3 regions of the Achromobacter deleyi genome follow, and region 2 is predicted to be linked to each of the others. Evidence: predicted binding sites of a transcription regulator. Region 2 holds the regulator's gene; each other region holds the start of a gene.
What was found. Region 2 encodes LexA, which represses DNA repair genes until DNA is damaged. Its sites were predicted from a motif close to ACTGTATNNNNATACAGT; they were not measured.
Positions count from the first base shown of each region.

Region 1: I6I07_RS30625 (PA0069 family radical SAM protein) is a predicted target of LexA. The motif match lies at 1,412-1,429, and genes of this name have one in related genera.
Region 3: recA (recombinase RecA) is a predicted target of LexA. The motif match lies at 2,352-2,369, and genes of this name have one in related genera.

Region 1 is NZ_CP065997.1:6,761,420-6,766,106, reverse strand. It holds gene I6I07_RS30630 (sulfate adenylyltransferase subunit 1) at 1-1,223, shown strand, start outside; gene I6I07_RS30625 (PA0069 family radical SAM protein) at 1,436-2,776, shown strand; gene I6I07_RS30620 (hypothetical protein) at 2,849-3,310, shown strand; gene I6I07_RS30615 (DMT family transporter) at 3,321-4,193, opposite strand; gene rplS (50S ribosomal protein L19) at 4,427-4,687, shown strand, end outside.
Region 2 is NZ_CP065997.1:4,314,865-4,319,551, reverse strand. It holds gene I6I07_RS19760 (amino acid aminotransferase) at 1-1,101, shown strand, start outside; gene lexA (transcriptional repressor LexA) at 1,262-1,912, shown strand; gene lon (endopeptidase La) at 2,022-4,472, opposite strand.
Region 3 is NZ_CP065997.1:6,656,138-6,660,824, forward strand. It holds gene I6I07_RS30080 (LysR family transcriptional regulator) at 1-276, shown strand, start outside; gene recX (recombination regulator RecX) at 360-1,013, opposite strand; gene recA (recombinase RecA) at 1,113-2,177, opposite strand; gene I6I07_RS30095 (response regulator transcription factor) at 2,550-3,239, shown strand; gene I6I07_RS30100 (sensor histidine kinase) at 3,355-4,687, shown strand, end outside.

The DNA.
Region 1 (4,687 bases), 2.4 Mb from region 2:
ACGACGGCAAATCGACGCTGATCGGCCGCCTGCTGTATGACAGCAAGGGCGTGTTCGCCGACCAGCTCGACGCCATCTCGCGCGCCAAGTACAAGCGCGTGGCCGAGGGCGGCATCGACTTCTCGCTGCTGACCGACGGCCTGGAGGCCGAGCGCGAGCAGGGCATTACCATCGACGTGGCCTACCGCTATTTCTCGACCCCGGCGCGCAAGTTCATCATCGCCGACGCGCCCGGCCACGAGCAGTACACCCGCAACATGGTCACCGGCGCGTCCACCGCCGACGTGGCCGTGATCCTGATCGACGCCACCCGCGCCGCCGACGGCAAGCTGCTGCCGCAGACCAAGCGCCACAGCACCATCGCGCGGCTGCTGGGCATCCGCCACATCGTGGTGGCGGTCAACAAGATGGACCTGGTCGATTGGGACCCGGCCGTGTTCGAGCGCATCCGCGACGCCTACGCCGATTTGGCGGGCAAGCTCGGCATTGCGCACTTCGACGCGCTGCCGTTGTCGGCGCTGAACGGCGACAACGTGGTGACGCGGTCGGACAAGACGCCGTGGTATTCGGGCCAGCCATTGCTGACGCTGCTGGAATCGCTGGAACTGAGCGGCGACAACGGCGCGGGTCCGCTGCGCTTTCCGGTGCAGTGGGTGGCGCGTCACGACGGCAGCCGCAAGGATGACTTCCGCGGTTACGCCGGCCGCATCGCCAGCGGCGTGCTGCGTCCCGGCGACGAGATCACCGTGCAGCCGTCGGGCGTGACGGCGCGCGTGCAGGAAGTGCGGCTGTTCGATCGCGCGCTCGATGAAGCGGTGGCGGGCGACTCGGTCACGCTGGTGCTGGACCGCGATGTCGACGTGTCGCGCGGCGACGTGATCGTGCACGCGGCGGCGCCGGCGCAGGTCGCGCGCGAGTTCGAGGCGGAGCTGTGCTGGCTCGATGCGCAGGCGCTCAACCCCGCGCGCAAGTATCTGCTCAAGCATGGCACGCGACTGACGTCGGCGAAGATTCGCGCGGTGCTCTCGCATCGCGACATCCACGAACTGCAGGAAGTGGAGAACACCGAAGGCACGCTGCGCATGAACGACATAGGTCGCGTCGCGTTCACGACGCGCGAGTCGTTGGCGGTCGATCGATACGCGGATGTGCCCGCCACCGGCGCCTTCATCCTGATCGACGAAGCCACCCATCAGACCGCGGCGGCGGGCATGCTTCGGTAAACCGCCAGTCGGGGTGGAAAAGGCCCGCCCTGCACCGGTCCCGGGGGTGTTGTTTTTATTCCAAACCCAATGGTGGCGCGGGTTTTCGGGCGATATCGCAACATGAAATCGAATTGTCCGGACGCCGTCTTCGTCTTGCGGTAAAGTGGGGCTGTCTTACGAAAAGGCTTTTGGTGCTTGTCAAAACCACTGGGTTTTTGTACAGTAGTTTCATGGCACGCACCGATCATTCTTTTCCCGCCGGTTCTGGGTCCCCGGCTGCCGCCCCCGCCGCCTTGCGCGGTCGGGGTGCGGTTACTAATGTTCGGCATCGCTTCCAGAAAGATGACCGCGTGCAGGTCGACGATGGCTGGTCCACTTCGGGACTCCCGGCTGATTTCGTTGACGCTGTCCCCAATACTTCCGTCATTCCCATCCTGCCCGACGTCCGCCGGGCGCCTGCCGCCCCCAAGACCACCGTCACGGCCGAAGAGGCCCGCAAGATCCTGTCGCGCAATGACTCGCCCGACATCCCCTTCGACGTGGCCGTCAATCCCTACCGCGGTTGCGAGCACGGCTGCGTCTATTGCTACGCCCGCCCGACCCACTCCTACCTGGGCTATTCCCCCGGCCTCGATTTCGAGACCCGGCTGGTGGCCAAGGCCAACGCGGTCGAGGCACTGCGGGCGGAAATCAGCCGCCCCGGCTACAAGCCGTCGCCCATCAACATCGGCTCGGCCACGGATGCCTACCAGCCCATCGAGCGCGACTGGCGCCTGACGCGCGGCATGCTTGAGCTGATGCTCGAAACCCGCCATCCGGTCACCATCGTCACCAAGAACGCCCTGGTCGCCCGCGACCTCGACCTGCTGGCCGCGCTGGCCGAGCACAAGCTGGTGGTGGTCTACATGAGCATCACCACGCTGGACGCCGATATGGCCCGCACGCTCGAACCGCGCGCGGCCGCCCCCTGGCGCCGCCTGGAAGCCGTGCGCAACCTGACCGCCGCCGGGGTGCCGGTCGGGGTGCTGGTGGCGCCCGTGATCCCGTTCATCAACGATGACGCCATGGAACACATCCTGCAGGAATCCAAGGCGGCGGGCGCGCACTACGCCAGTTACACCGTCATCCGCCTGCCGTGGGAAGTCAAAACCCTGTTCGAGGACTGGCTCAACGCCCACTACCCGGATCGCGCCCAGCGCGTGCTCCATCGCATCGAAGACCTGCGCAACGGCCGCCGCAATGACCCCAACTTCGGTTCGCGCATGCGCGGCACCGGCATCTGGGCCGACCTGCTGCGCCAGCGCTTCGCCGTGGCCACCCGCAAGCTCGGCCTGAACCGCCATCGGCTGGCGCTCGACTGCGACCGTTTCCAGCCGCCGGCGCCCGCCGGTGGTTCCGCCGCCTTGTTCTCGCCGGCCGCCGCCGGTGCCCCCGTTTTCCCATCCCCGGCTGGCGCGAAAGCGTCTTCAGGGGTCCCTTTTGCCAGTGCCTTGCCGGTTGCCGGCGCCTACGGGCGCGGCGCGCGCCAATTGCGCGCCATGGTCGCCGGGCAATTGTCGTTGTTCGATTGACCCACGGCCCGGCCGTGGGTTGCCGCCGCGGCGCGTTGCCGCGGTTCTTGACCGCGTTACTAGGAGTTCCTCATGAACACCGCTCAACTCTCCGTCCTGCCGGATGATCTCGCCGCCGTTTCCCTGACCCCGCTGCGCCGCGCGGCGCAGCGCGCCCGTGCCGTCTATGCCCGTTTCACGGGGCTGGCCATGCCCTGGTCGGCCGCGCCGGCGGTCGGCCATGCGAATGGCGCCGCGTCCATCGATCTTTCGGTTCCCGCCGCCGGCGGCGTGGCGACGTCCGCGCAAGTCGAGCCGCGCAAGCGGTCGGGGACGCTGCCGGGCCGGTGGCCGTTTCCGCCGGCCGCGGCCGACGCCGTGCCGGTTGGCAATGCCGTCCAGGCGCCGCGCGAGCGCAGCCTGGGCAATGCCACGGTCGAACCCGTGTCGGATCAGGTCAGCGTGAAAAGCATGGTGCTGGACGTGGTGCTGGTGCTGGCGTGGGGCGCGATGATTCCCGCTCTGATGTGGCTGGGCGTGGCCGGCGGCTTTTGAGGGCAGGGCGTCAGGTCGAACCCAGCAGCACCACGCCCGCCAGGATCGACAGGCAGCCCGCCAGGCGGCCGGGGCCGACTTTCTCACGCAGCAGGAACATGCCTGCCAGCGTGCCCAGCATCATCGACATTTCCCGCGCCGGCGCCACCAGGCTCAGCGGCGCGCCGTTGCGCAGCGCATACAGCACCAGGATGTAGCCCAGCGGCGACAGCAGGCCCACCGCCAGGGCCAGGTGCCAGTGGCCGCGCATCAGCTCCCACGCCTGGGCGCGGCGCTTCACCATGTGTGGCGTCATCATGGCGGTGCGGGTGACACAGGTGAACCAGTCGAACAGCACCGGGCTGATCAGCAGCACTTTCACGCCATAGGCGTCCACCACGGTGTAAGCGGCGATGAACAGGCCGATCACCATGCCCCAGCGCACGCCCACCCAGGCCTGGGCGTTGCGGAAGATCGACAGCCGTCCCTGGGTGGCGATCAGCAGCACGCCGATCACGACGCACAGCATGCCGGCGATGCCGGTAGTGGTGGCCGGTTCGCGCAGCAGCAGGAAAGCGCCGGTGGTCGAGAGCAGGGGGCCCGTGCCGCGGGCGATCGGATACACCACCGACAGGTCCGCGACCTGATAGCCGCGTTGCAGGCACAGGCTGTAGCCCAGATGCAACAGGCTGGAAGTCAGGATCGCCCCGACCACCGGCCAGGTCCAGGTCATGCCGTCATGCAGCAGCACCCACACGACCCACGGCGCGTACAGCACCGAGGCGCACAGCCCATAGGCGAAGACGAAGGGAGCGCCCACCATGGCCGCGCGCTTGGCGAGCAGATTCCACGTTGCGTGGGCCATCGCCGCCAGGACGACCAATAACAGGGACGAATACGACATGAGGGAACAGCGTCTGATGACGTGTTTGTTACAGAAACCGCTAGGGTACCGCAAACCCGCGGGCAGGGCGCCATGTTACCTGAGGCGTCGGCCAATTTTTGGTGTAGAATCATTGGTTTGCCAAATCTCATCCTCTGCTTGCGGTACATGGCCTGGCCTTTTTTGGCAGGCGTGAACAACATCGAACGGCAAAGTTTTTAGTCCGCAAAGGCATGATGATCTAGGAGTTCTCAATGAACCTTATCGCTATCCTGGAACAGGAAGAGATTGCCCGCCTGACCGGCGGCCAAGCCAAGCCTGAATTTGCTCCCGGTGACACCGTCATCGTGAGCGTGAACGTCGTTGAAGGCACCCGCAAGCGCGTGCAGGCTTTCGAAGGCGTCGTGATCGCCAAGCGCAACCGCGGCCTGAACTCCGCGTTCACCGTGCGCAAGATTTCGTCGGGTGAAGCCGTGGAACGTACGTTCCAGCTGTACTCGCCGCAAATCGCCGGC
Region 2 (4,687 bases):
CTGGGCGTGGGCGTGTACTACGACGACCAGGGTCGCATTCCCCTGCTGGGCGCCGTGCGCAAGGCGGAAATCGCCCGCATCGAGGCAGCCGCCGCCCGCGGCTACCTGCCGATCGAAGGCATCGCCGGCTACAACCAGGGCGCGCAAGCCCTGCTGATCGGCAAGGATTCCCCGCTGGTCGCCGCCGGCCGCGTCCTGACCACCCAGGCCCTGGGCGGCACCGGCGCGCTCAAGATCGGCGCCGACTTCCTGCGCCAGCTGCTGCCGACCTCCAAGGTCCTGATCAGCGATCCCAGCTGGGAAAACCACCGCGCGCTGTTCGAACGCGCCGGTTTCGAAGTCGGCACCTATGCCTACTATGACGCCGCCACCCGCGGCCTGAACTTCGACGGCATGCTGGCCGCCCTGAAGGCCGCGCCGGCCAACACCGTGGTCGTGCTGCACGCCTGCTGCCACAACCCGACCGGCGTCGACCCCACCTTCGACCAATGGCAGCAGATCGCCGCGGTCGTCAAGGAAAACAAGCTGGTGCCGTTCCTGGACATCGCCTACCAGGGCTTCGGCGAGGGCCTGCGTGAGGACGCCGCGGTCGTGCGCCTGTTCGCCGACCTCGACCTGACCATGTTCATCAGCTCGTCGTTCTCGAAGTCGTTCTCGCTCTACGGCGAGCGCGTCGGCGCCCTGACCGTCGTCTCCGGCAGCAAGGACGAAGCCGTCCGCGTGCTGAGCCAGCTCAAGCGCGTCATCCGCACCAACTATTCCAACCCGCCCACCCACGGCGGCACGATCGTCTCCACGGTGCTGAACTCGCCCGAGCTGTTCGCCATGTGGGAAGAAGAACTCGGCGGCATGCGCGACCGCATCCGCCTGATGCGCAAGCAGCTGGTCGACAAGATCAAGGAACACGGCGGCAAGCAGGACTTCAGCTTCGTGCTGCAGCAGCGCGGCATGTTCTCGTACTCGGGCCTGACCTCGGCCCAGGTCGACCGCCTGCGCGAAGAGCACGGCGTCTACGCCGTCTCCAGCGGCCGCATCTGCGTCGCCGCGCTCAACAGCGGCAACATCGACCAGGTGGCCAAGGGCATCGCCGCGGTGCTGTAAAGCGCCCCGCCGGCCTGCGCCAGCCCCAGACGGGACCTTCGGGTCCCGTTTTTATTGCCCGCTCGGTGGCCGCGCCCGATCCGCGCTTGCTTTTTTGCGTTATGTCCCCCAGAATGCTGCTGTATATATGTACAGTCCGACTCACCAACGGATCATCACCATGGCCAGCAAACTCACTGATCGTCAACAGCAAATCCTGGACCTCATCCGGCAAACCGTCGCGCGCACCGGCTTTCCGCCCACCCGCGCCGAGATCGCCCAGGCCCTCGGATTCCGCTCGCCCAACGCGGCCGAAGACCATCTGAAGGCGCTGGCCCGCAAGGGCGCCATCGAGCTCACCGCCGGCGCCTCGCGCGGCATCCGCCTGAAGGACGCCTCGCCCGCCCAGACCCAGGCGCCGCTGCCCCTGCCCGGCCTGGCGCAGTTGCTGCTGCCGCTGGTGGGCCGCGTGGCCGCTGGCAGCCCGATCCTGGCGGCCGAGCACGTCGAGCGCGAGATCGGCGTCGATACCAGCCTGTTCGCGCAGACGCCCGACTACCTGCTCAAGGTGCGCGGCATGAGCATGCGCGACGCCGGCATCCTCGAAGGCGACCTGCTGGCCGTCAAGAAGGCGTCCGAGGCTCGCAACGGCCAGATCGTGGTGGCCCGGCTGGGCGACGACGTCACCGTCAAGCGCCTGCAGCGCCAGAACGGCCGCATCGAACTGCTGCCCGAGAACCCCGACTTCAATGTCATCGTGGTCGAAGCCGACCAGGAATTCGCGCTGGAAGGCATCGCGGTCGGGCTGATCCGGCCGCACACGCTGCACTGATTTCCCCGCTTGTTCCGGCGCCGGCTAGATCGCCGCGCCAAAAAGAAACCCCGCGCAAGCGGGGTTTCTTTTTGAAGGCCGCCCCTTGCGGGGCGCCTCGGGCCAGGCATCAGTGCTTGAGCACGGGATCCGTCGAGCCCGGTTCCGCCGGCTTGGCGACCAGCGGTTCCTTGACCGCTTCGTCTTCAGCCAGCGGCTCCGGCAGGCGTTCCAGGGCCAGTTCCAGCACCTTGTCGATCCAGCGGACCGGCACGATCTCGAGATGGTTCTTGACGTTGTCCGGGATCTCCGCCAAATCCTTGACGTTTTCTTCCGGGATCAAGACCGTCTTGATGCCACCGCGGTGGGCGGCCAGCAGCTTTTCCTTCAGGCCGCCGATCGGCAGGACTTCGCCACGCAGCGTGATCTCGCCGGTCATGGCGACGTCGGCGCGCACCGGGATACGCGACAGGGCCGACACCATGGCCGTGGTGATCGCGATACCGGCGGACGGACCGTCCTTGGGCGTCGCGCCTTCCGGCACGTGCACATGCATGTCGTGCTTCTCGAACACGCTGTCGGCAAAGCCCAGGCGACGCGCCCGCGAGCGCACCACCGTGCGGGCCGCCTCGACCGATTCCTTCATCACGTCGCCGAGCGAGCCGGTGCGTTGGATCACGCCCTTGCCGGGCATGTCCGCCACTTCGATCGTGAGCAGGTCGCCGCCGACTTCCGTCCAGGCCAGGCCGGTCACCTGACCGATCTGGTTTTCCTTTTCGGCCATGCCGAAGGTGTAGCGGCGCACGCCGAGGTAATCGCTGAGGTTGTCGCCCGTGACATTGACCGGCTTGAGCTCGAAGGTCTTGCCTTCGGCCTTGGCGCGATCGCTCTGGGTCAGCAACTGCTTGATCACCTTGCGGCAGATCTTGCCCACTTCGCGTTCGAGCGCACGCACGCCGGCTTCGCGGGTGTAGTAGCGCACGATGTCTCGCAGCGCGCTGTCATCGACGGTCAGCTCGGTATCCTTGACGCCGTTGTTCTTCATCAGCTTGGGCAGCAGATGGTCGCGGGCGATGTGGATCTTTTCTTCCTCGGTGTAGCCGGACAGGCGGATCACTTCCATGCGGTCCAGCAGGGCCGGCGGAATGTTCAGCGTGTTGCTGGTGGCCACGAACATGACGTCCGACAGGTCGAAGTCGACTTCGATGTAGTGGTCCTGGAACGTGTGGTTCTGTTCCGGGTCCAGCACTTCGAGCAGCGCCGACGAGGGATCGCCGCGGAAATCCATGCCCAGCTTGTCGATTTCATCGAGCAGGAACAGGGGGTTGCGCACGCCGACCTTCGACATGTTCTGGACGATCTTGCCGGGCATCGAGCCGATGTACGTACGACGGTGGCCGCGGATCTCGGCTTCGTCGCGCACGCCGCCCAGGGCCATGCGCACGAACTTGCGGTTCGTGGCCTTGGCGATGGACTGGCCCAGCGAGGTCTTGCCGACCCCCGGAGGACCGACCAGGCACAGGATCGGCGCCTTGACCTTGTCGACGCGCTGTTGCACCGCGAGATATTCGAGGATGCGTTCCTTCACCTTCTCCAGGCCGTAGTGGTCGTTGTCGAGCACGGTCTCGGCGTTGGAGATGGAGTTGTTGATCTTGCTCTTCTTCCTCCAGGGGAGGTTGATGAGCGTATCGATGTAGTTGCGCACCACGGTGGCTTCGGCCGACATGGGCGACATGAGCTTGAGCTTCTTGAGCTCGGCATCGGCCTTCTTGCGTGCCTCCTTGGGCATGTGCGCGGCGATGATCTTCTTTTCGAGCTCCTCGATGTCGGCGCCCTCTTCGCCCTCGCCCAACTCCTTCTGAATGGCCTTGACCTGCTCATTCAGGTAGTAGTCGCGCTGGCTCTTTTCCATCTGCTTCTTCACGCGGCCGCGGATCCGCTTCTCGACCTGGAGGATGTCGATTTCGGTTTCCAGCTGCGTGAGCAGACCTTCGAGGCGCTCGGAGGTGCCGACGATCTCGAGCATCTTCTGCTTCTGCTCGAGTTTCAGCGGAAGATGCGCGGCGATCGTGTCGGCCAGGCGACCGGCGTCATCGATGCCGGCGAGCGAGGTCAGGATCTCCGGGGGGATCTTCTTGTTGAGTTTTACGTATTGCTCGAACTGGGCGACGATCGCGCGGCGCAGGGCCTCGGTCTCGGAGCCCTGGACGGCGTCCGGCTCGATCGGGGTGACCTGGCAGGTGAAGTGCGAATCGGCGTCCTCGATGCTGTTGATACGGGCGCGCTGGGTGCCTTCGACCAGCACCTTGACGGTGCCGTCGGGCAGCTTGAGCATCTGCAGGATGCCGGCAACGCAGCCGATCTCGTAGACGTCTTCGGGAGTGGGATCATCCTTGCCGGCGGATTTTTGGGCCACAAGCATGATGCTCTTGCCCGCTTCCATCGCAACCTCGAGCGCGCGGATGGAGCGCGGACGGCCGACGAACAGCGGGATGACCATGTGCGGGAACACCACGACGTCGCGCAGTGGCAGCAGGGGAAGGTCGATCGGGTCGGAAGGCAGGGTCTGGCTGGCAGACATAGGAGGTTCCTCGGTATGACTCGGCGTATCGGGGACAGGATGACCGGGTATACCCGGACAGCCCCGTCGGTTACGTCTGTTATGGGAACAATAGCCGAAAATTCAAGGTCCCGGCGGCCGGATAAACAAAACGGCAAAAAAATCGGCGGCCGGTATCCCGTTTTATTGGACACACCCTGGCAGTGTGCGTTCAATCAGGCGCCGGAGACAAAAAA
Region 3 (4,687 bases), 2.3 Mb from region 2:
GAGCCGGCCGCCATCCGCAAGGCCGAACTGACGCCCATCATCGCGCAGCTGGTGGCCAGCAATCGCGGCGTCGCCGCCCTGCCCAACTGGGCCCTGACCGAATACATGAACCAGGGTTGGCTGCGCCTGTGCCGCCTCGGGCCGCAGGGCGTGTGGCGCACCCTGTACGCGACGGTGCGCAGCGAGGACACCGACGCCTCGTACATCGACGAATTCCTGACGCTGACGCGCGACGTCTGTTTCAAGACGCTCAGCGGCATCAAGTCGGCGAAATAAGCGCGGCGGAAAAATCGGCGTGGCGGAAAGGAATGCGGCGGCCGGCGCATGCCGCCGCGCGCCGCGCCAGGCACGCGGGCGACTCAGTCGTCGTCGCCCGCCCCCAGGATGCGGCGGATGACGTCGTGCGCGAAACCGCGGCTGGCCAGGAAGCGCGCCTGCTTGGCATAGGCGGCGCGATCCTCGGGTTTGGCGCCGAAGCGCTTCTGCCAGACCTCGAGCGCGCGTGGGTATTCGGTGGCGCGCAATTGCTCGCGCAATTCGGACACCTGGGTGTCATCGACGCCGTGCTGGCGCAATTCCTGCACGATGCGCGCCGCCCCCTGGCGCGAGGCGCGGCGATGCACCAGGCTTTGCGCGAAGCGCTCGGTCGACAGCCAGCCTTCCTTTTCCAGCGCATCCAGCACGCGCTCGACCTCGTCGGCGTCTTCGGCGTGGGGCGCGAGTTTTCGCGCCAGCTCGTCGCGGGCGTGCTCGCGCCGCGACAGATAACCGACCGCGCGCATCTTCAGCGATGGCCCCTTGGGCGGGGTGCGGGGCTTGTCTTCTGACGACGGCGCGCCCCCGTCTTGCGGCGCCGGACTGTCCGGGTCATGGCCGGAGGAGGCCGCGGATTCAGCGGCCCGCCGCAGGTCCGACGTGCGGCGCAAGCCCTCGGGCTTGGCCACGGTTTCGAACTCATCGTCCAGCTTGGCGCGCAGGCGGTCGGCGGACGTGACGGGCGGTTTCCAGCTCATGCGCTTCCTCTATGTGCCAGCGGCAGGCCTCCCGGAAAGGGAGCCTGCCGCTGACGACCGGGCTGGCGGGCCCGGTGCGATCCGATGATGGCGTGACGATTACTCGTCGCTGTCGTCTTCGGCGGTGGGCACGAATTCCGCGGCGCGGCTGACGATGCCCTGGTTCTCGCGGACCCGGTTCTCGATCTCGATCGCCAGTTCCTTGTGTTCCTTCAGGTATTCACGGACGTTGTCCTTGCCCTGGCCGATGCGGTTGCCGTTGTAGCTGTACCACGCGCCGGACTTGTCCACCACGTTGGCGGCCACGCCCAGGTCGATGATTTCGCCTTCGCGCGAGATGCCGGCGCCGTACATGATGTCGAACTCGGCCTGCTTGAACGGAGGCGCGACCTTGTTCTTGACCACCTTGACGCGGGTTTCGTTGCCGACGACCTCGTCGCCCTTCTTGATCGAGCCGATGCGGCGGATGTCCAGGCGCACCGAGGCGTAGAACTTGAGCGCGTTGCCGCCGGTGGTGGTTTCGGGGTTGCCGAACATCACGCCGATCTTCATGCGGATCTGGTTGATGAAGATGACCATGCAGTTGGTCTTCTTGATGGTGGCGGTCAGCTTGCGCAGCGCCTGGCTCATCAGGCGGGCCTGCAGGCCGGGCAGCGAATCGCCCATTTCGCCTTCGATTTCGGCCTTGGGCACCAGGGCCGCGACCGAGTCGACCACGATCAGGTCGACCGAACCCGAGCGCACCAGCGCGTCGGTGATTTCCAGCGCCTGCTCACCCGTGTCCGGCTGCGAGATCAGCAGGTCGGCCAGGTTGACGCCCAGCTTCGAGGCGTACTGCACGTCCAGCGCGTGTTCGGCGTCGACGAAGGCGCAGGTGCCGCCGATCTTTTGCATTTCAGCCACGACCTGCAGGGTCAGCGTGGTCTTGCCCGAGGATTCCGGACCGTAGATTTCCACCACGCGGCCGCGCGGCAGGCCGCCGACGCCCAGCGCGATGTCCAGACCCAGCGAGCCGGTCGACACCACCTGGATGTCGTGCGAGACCTCGTTGTCGCCGTAGCGCATGATCGAGCCCTTGCCGAACTGCTTTTCGATCTGCGAGAGCGCGGCGGCCAGCGCCTTGGCTTTTTCCGAAGCGGCGGCCTTGGTGGTTTTGTCGTCCATGTAGTGTCCTGTCGGGTCTAGGTCTGTAACGTATCGGGTGTCGGGCGCGGCACGGATACCGGTCAGCGCGCGGGTTGTCGCAAGGGATTGATCGAAACGGCGCCGAAGCGGCGGATCCAGGCTGCAATCGGCACCGATCAGAAAGCGATAGCGCAGATTATGGCATCGGATTGTACTGTACAAAAAACCAGTGTGCCACAGTTTTCCACGTATTCCCTGAGTGGGCAAGCACGGTGTCGTATGACAGAATCGTGGAAAAAACCGGCGCTATGTCCCCATTGCGCCTCCCCGGCCCGCCGCCCCGGCTATCCGCCCCAGGGCGGCATGCGCGCGCCGCTCACGCGTCGCGCTTCTCCTTCTTTTCAACAGCCCATGCGCATCCTGATCGCCGAAGACGACAGCATCCTGGCCGACGGCCTGTCACGCTCGTTGCGCCACAACGGCTACGCGGTCGACGCCGTGCGCGACGGCCTGGCGGCCGATTCGGCGCTGGCGGCCCAGGCCTTCGACCTGCTCATCCTCGACCTCGGCCTGCCGCAACTGGCCGGCCTGGAAGTGCTGCGGCGGCTGCGGGCCCGCAACTCCGCCCTGCCCGTCCTGATCCTGACCGCCGCCGACAGCATCGAGCAGCGCGTCAAGGGGCTGGATCTGGGCGCCGACGACTACATGGCCAAGCCGTTCGCGCTGTCCGAGCTGGAAGCGCGCGTGCGCGCCCTGACGCGGCGCGGCGCGGGCGGCGGCGCCACCCTGCTCAAGCACGGCCGGCTGGTGTTCGACCAGACCGGGCGCGTGGCCATGGTCGACGACCAGACGCTGGACCTGTCCGCGCGCGAAGTCAGCCTGCTGGAGATCCTGCTGACCCGCAGCGGCCGCATGGTCAGCAAGACCCAGCTGGTCGACCACCTGTGCGAATGGGGCGAGGAAGTCAGCACCAATGCCATCGAAGTCTACGTGCACCGCCTGCGCAAGAAGCTCGAACCGAGCGGCGTGAAGATCGTGACGGTGCGCGGCCTGGGCTACTGCCTGGAGCGGGATCAGGGTGCGGCCTACCTCGCCAGCTGAACCGCCCCAGCCGGAGGCGCTCAACCAGGAAGCGCTGGATGTGATGCAGGCCGGGGCCCGCGGCCCCAGCTTCGCGCCGCCGCAGCGCTCGCTGCTGGGCGAGATCCTCGACTGGATGCTGGCGCCACTGTTCCTGCTGTGGCCGATGAGCGTCGCCATCACCTACGTGGTGGCGCAGAACATCGCCAACGTGCCCTACGACCGCGCCCTGGCCAACAACCTGCACGTGCTGACGCGCCAGGTCCACGCCCAGGACGGCCGCGCGGTGCTGCGCATGACCGACCCGGCGCGCGATGTGCTGCGCGCCGACGAAACCGACAGCGTGTTCTGGCTGGCGCTCGGCAGCCGCGGCGAATACCTGGGCGGCGACCGCGCCCTGCCCCTGCCCGCCTCGGTCGGCCAGCCGCGGCCCGGCGAGGTCCAGTACGAGGACGACACCCTGCGCGGCTTCGGCGTCCGGCTGGCCTTCACCTGGGTCGACCTGAACCTGCCCAATACCCAGCCGGCGCTGCTGATCGTGGCCGAGACGGTCGAAAAGCGCACCCAGCTGGCCAACGACATCATCAAGGGCGTGATCATTCCGCAGTTCGTGGTGCTGCCGATCGCGGTGCTGCTGGTGTGGTTCGGGCTGTCGCGCGGCGTCGCGCCGCTCAATGCGCTGCAGCAGCGGCTGCGGGCGCGGCGGCCGGACGACCTGTCGCCGATCGACGAACGCGCCGCGCCCTCCGAGATCGCGCCGCTGGTCGCGGCCATGAACGACCTGCTCGACCGGCTGTCGGACAACGTCCAGGCGCAGCGCCGTTTCGTCGCCGATGCCGCGCACCAGCTGAAGACCCCGCTGGCGGGCCTGCGCACCCAGGCCGAGCTGGCCCTGCGCGACGCCAGCCCCGAGGAGATGCAGGCCAGCCTGCGCCAGCTGGTGACCGGCTCCGAGCGCGCCACCCGGCTGGTGAACCAGCTGTTGCTGCTGGCGCGGGCGGAAAACCCCAGCGCCATCGGCCTGGCCGCCACCGACCTGAACGCCATCGCCTACGAACAGGCGATGCACTGGGTGCCGCAGGCGCTGTCGCTCGGCACCGACCTGGGCTTCGAGGGCTCCGAGACCCCGGTGGAGATCAACGGCAACCCGCTGCTGCTGGCCGAGTTGCTCAACAACCTGGTGGACAACGCGCTGCGCTACACGCCGCGCGGCGGCCACATCACGGTGCGCGTGCAGGCGCTGGGGGATCAGGGCGTGCTGGAGGTCGAGGACTCCGGCCCCGGCATCGCGCCGGAAGAGCGCGAGCGCGTGTTCGACCGCTTCTACCGCGTGCTCGGCACGCTGTCGGACGGCAGCGGGCTCGGCCTGGCCATCGTCAGGGAGATCGCGCAGAAGCACCAGGCGACCGTCGTCGTCACCGACCATCCGACCCCGCACTCGAACCTTCCGGGCACCCGCATCCGGGTGG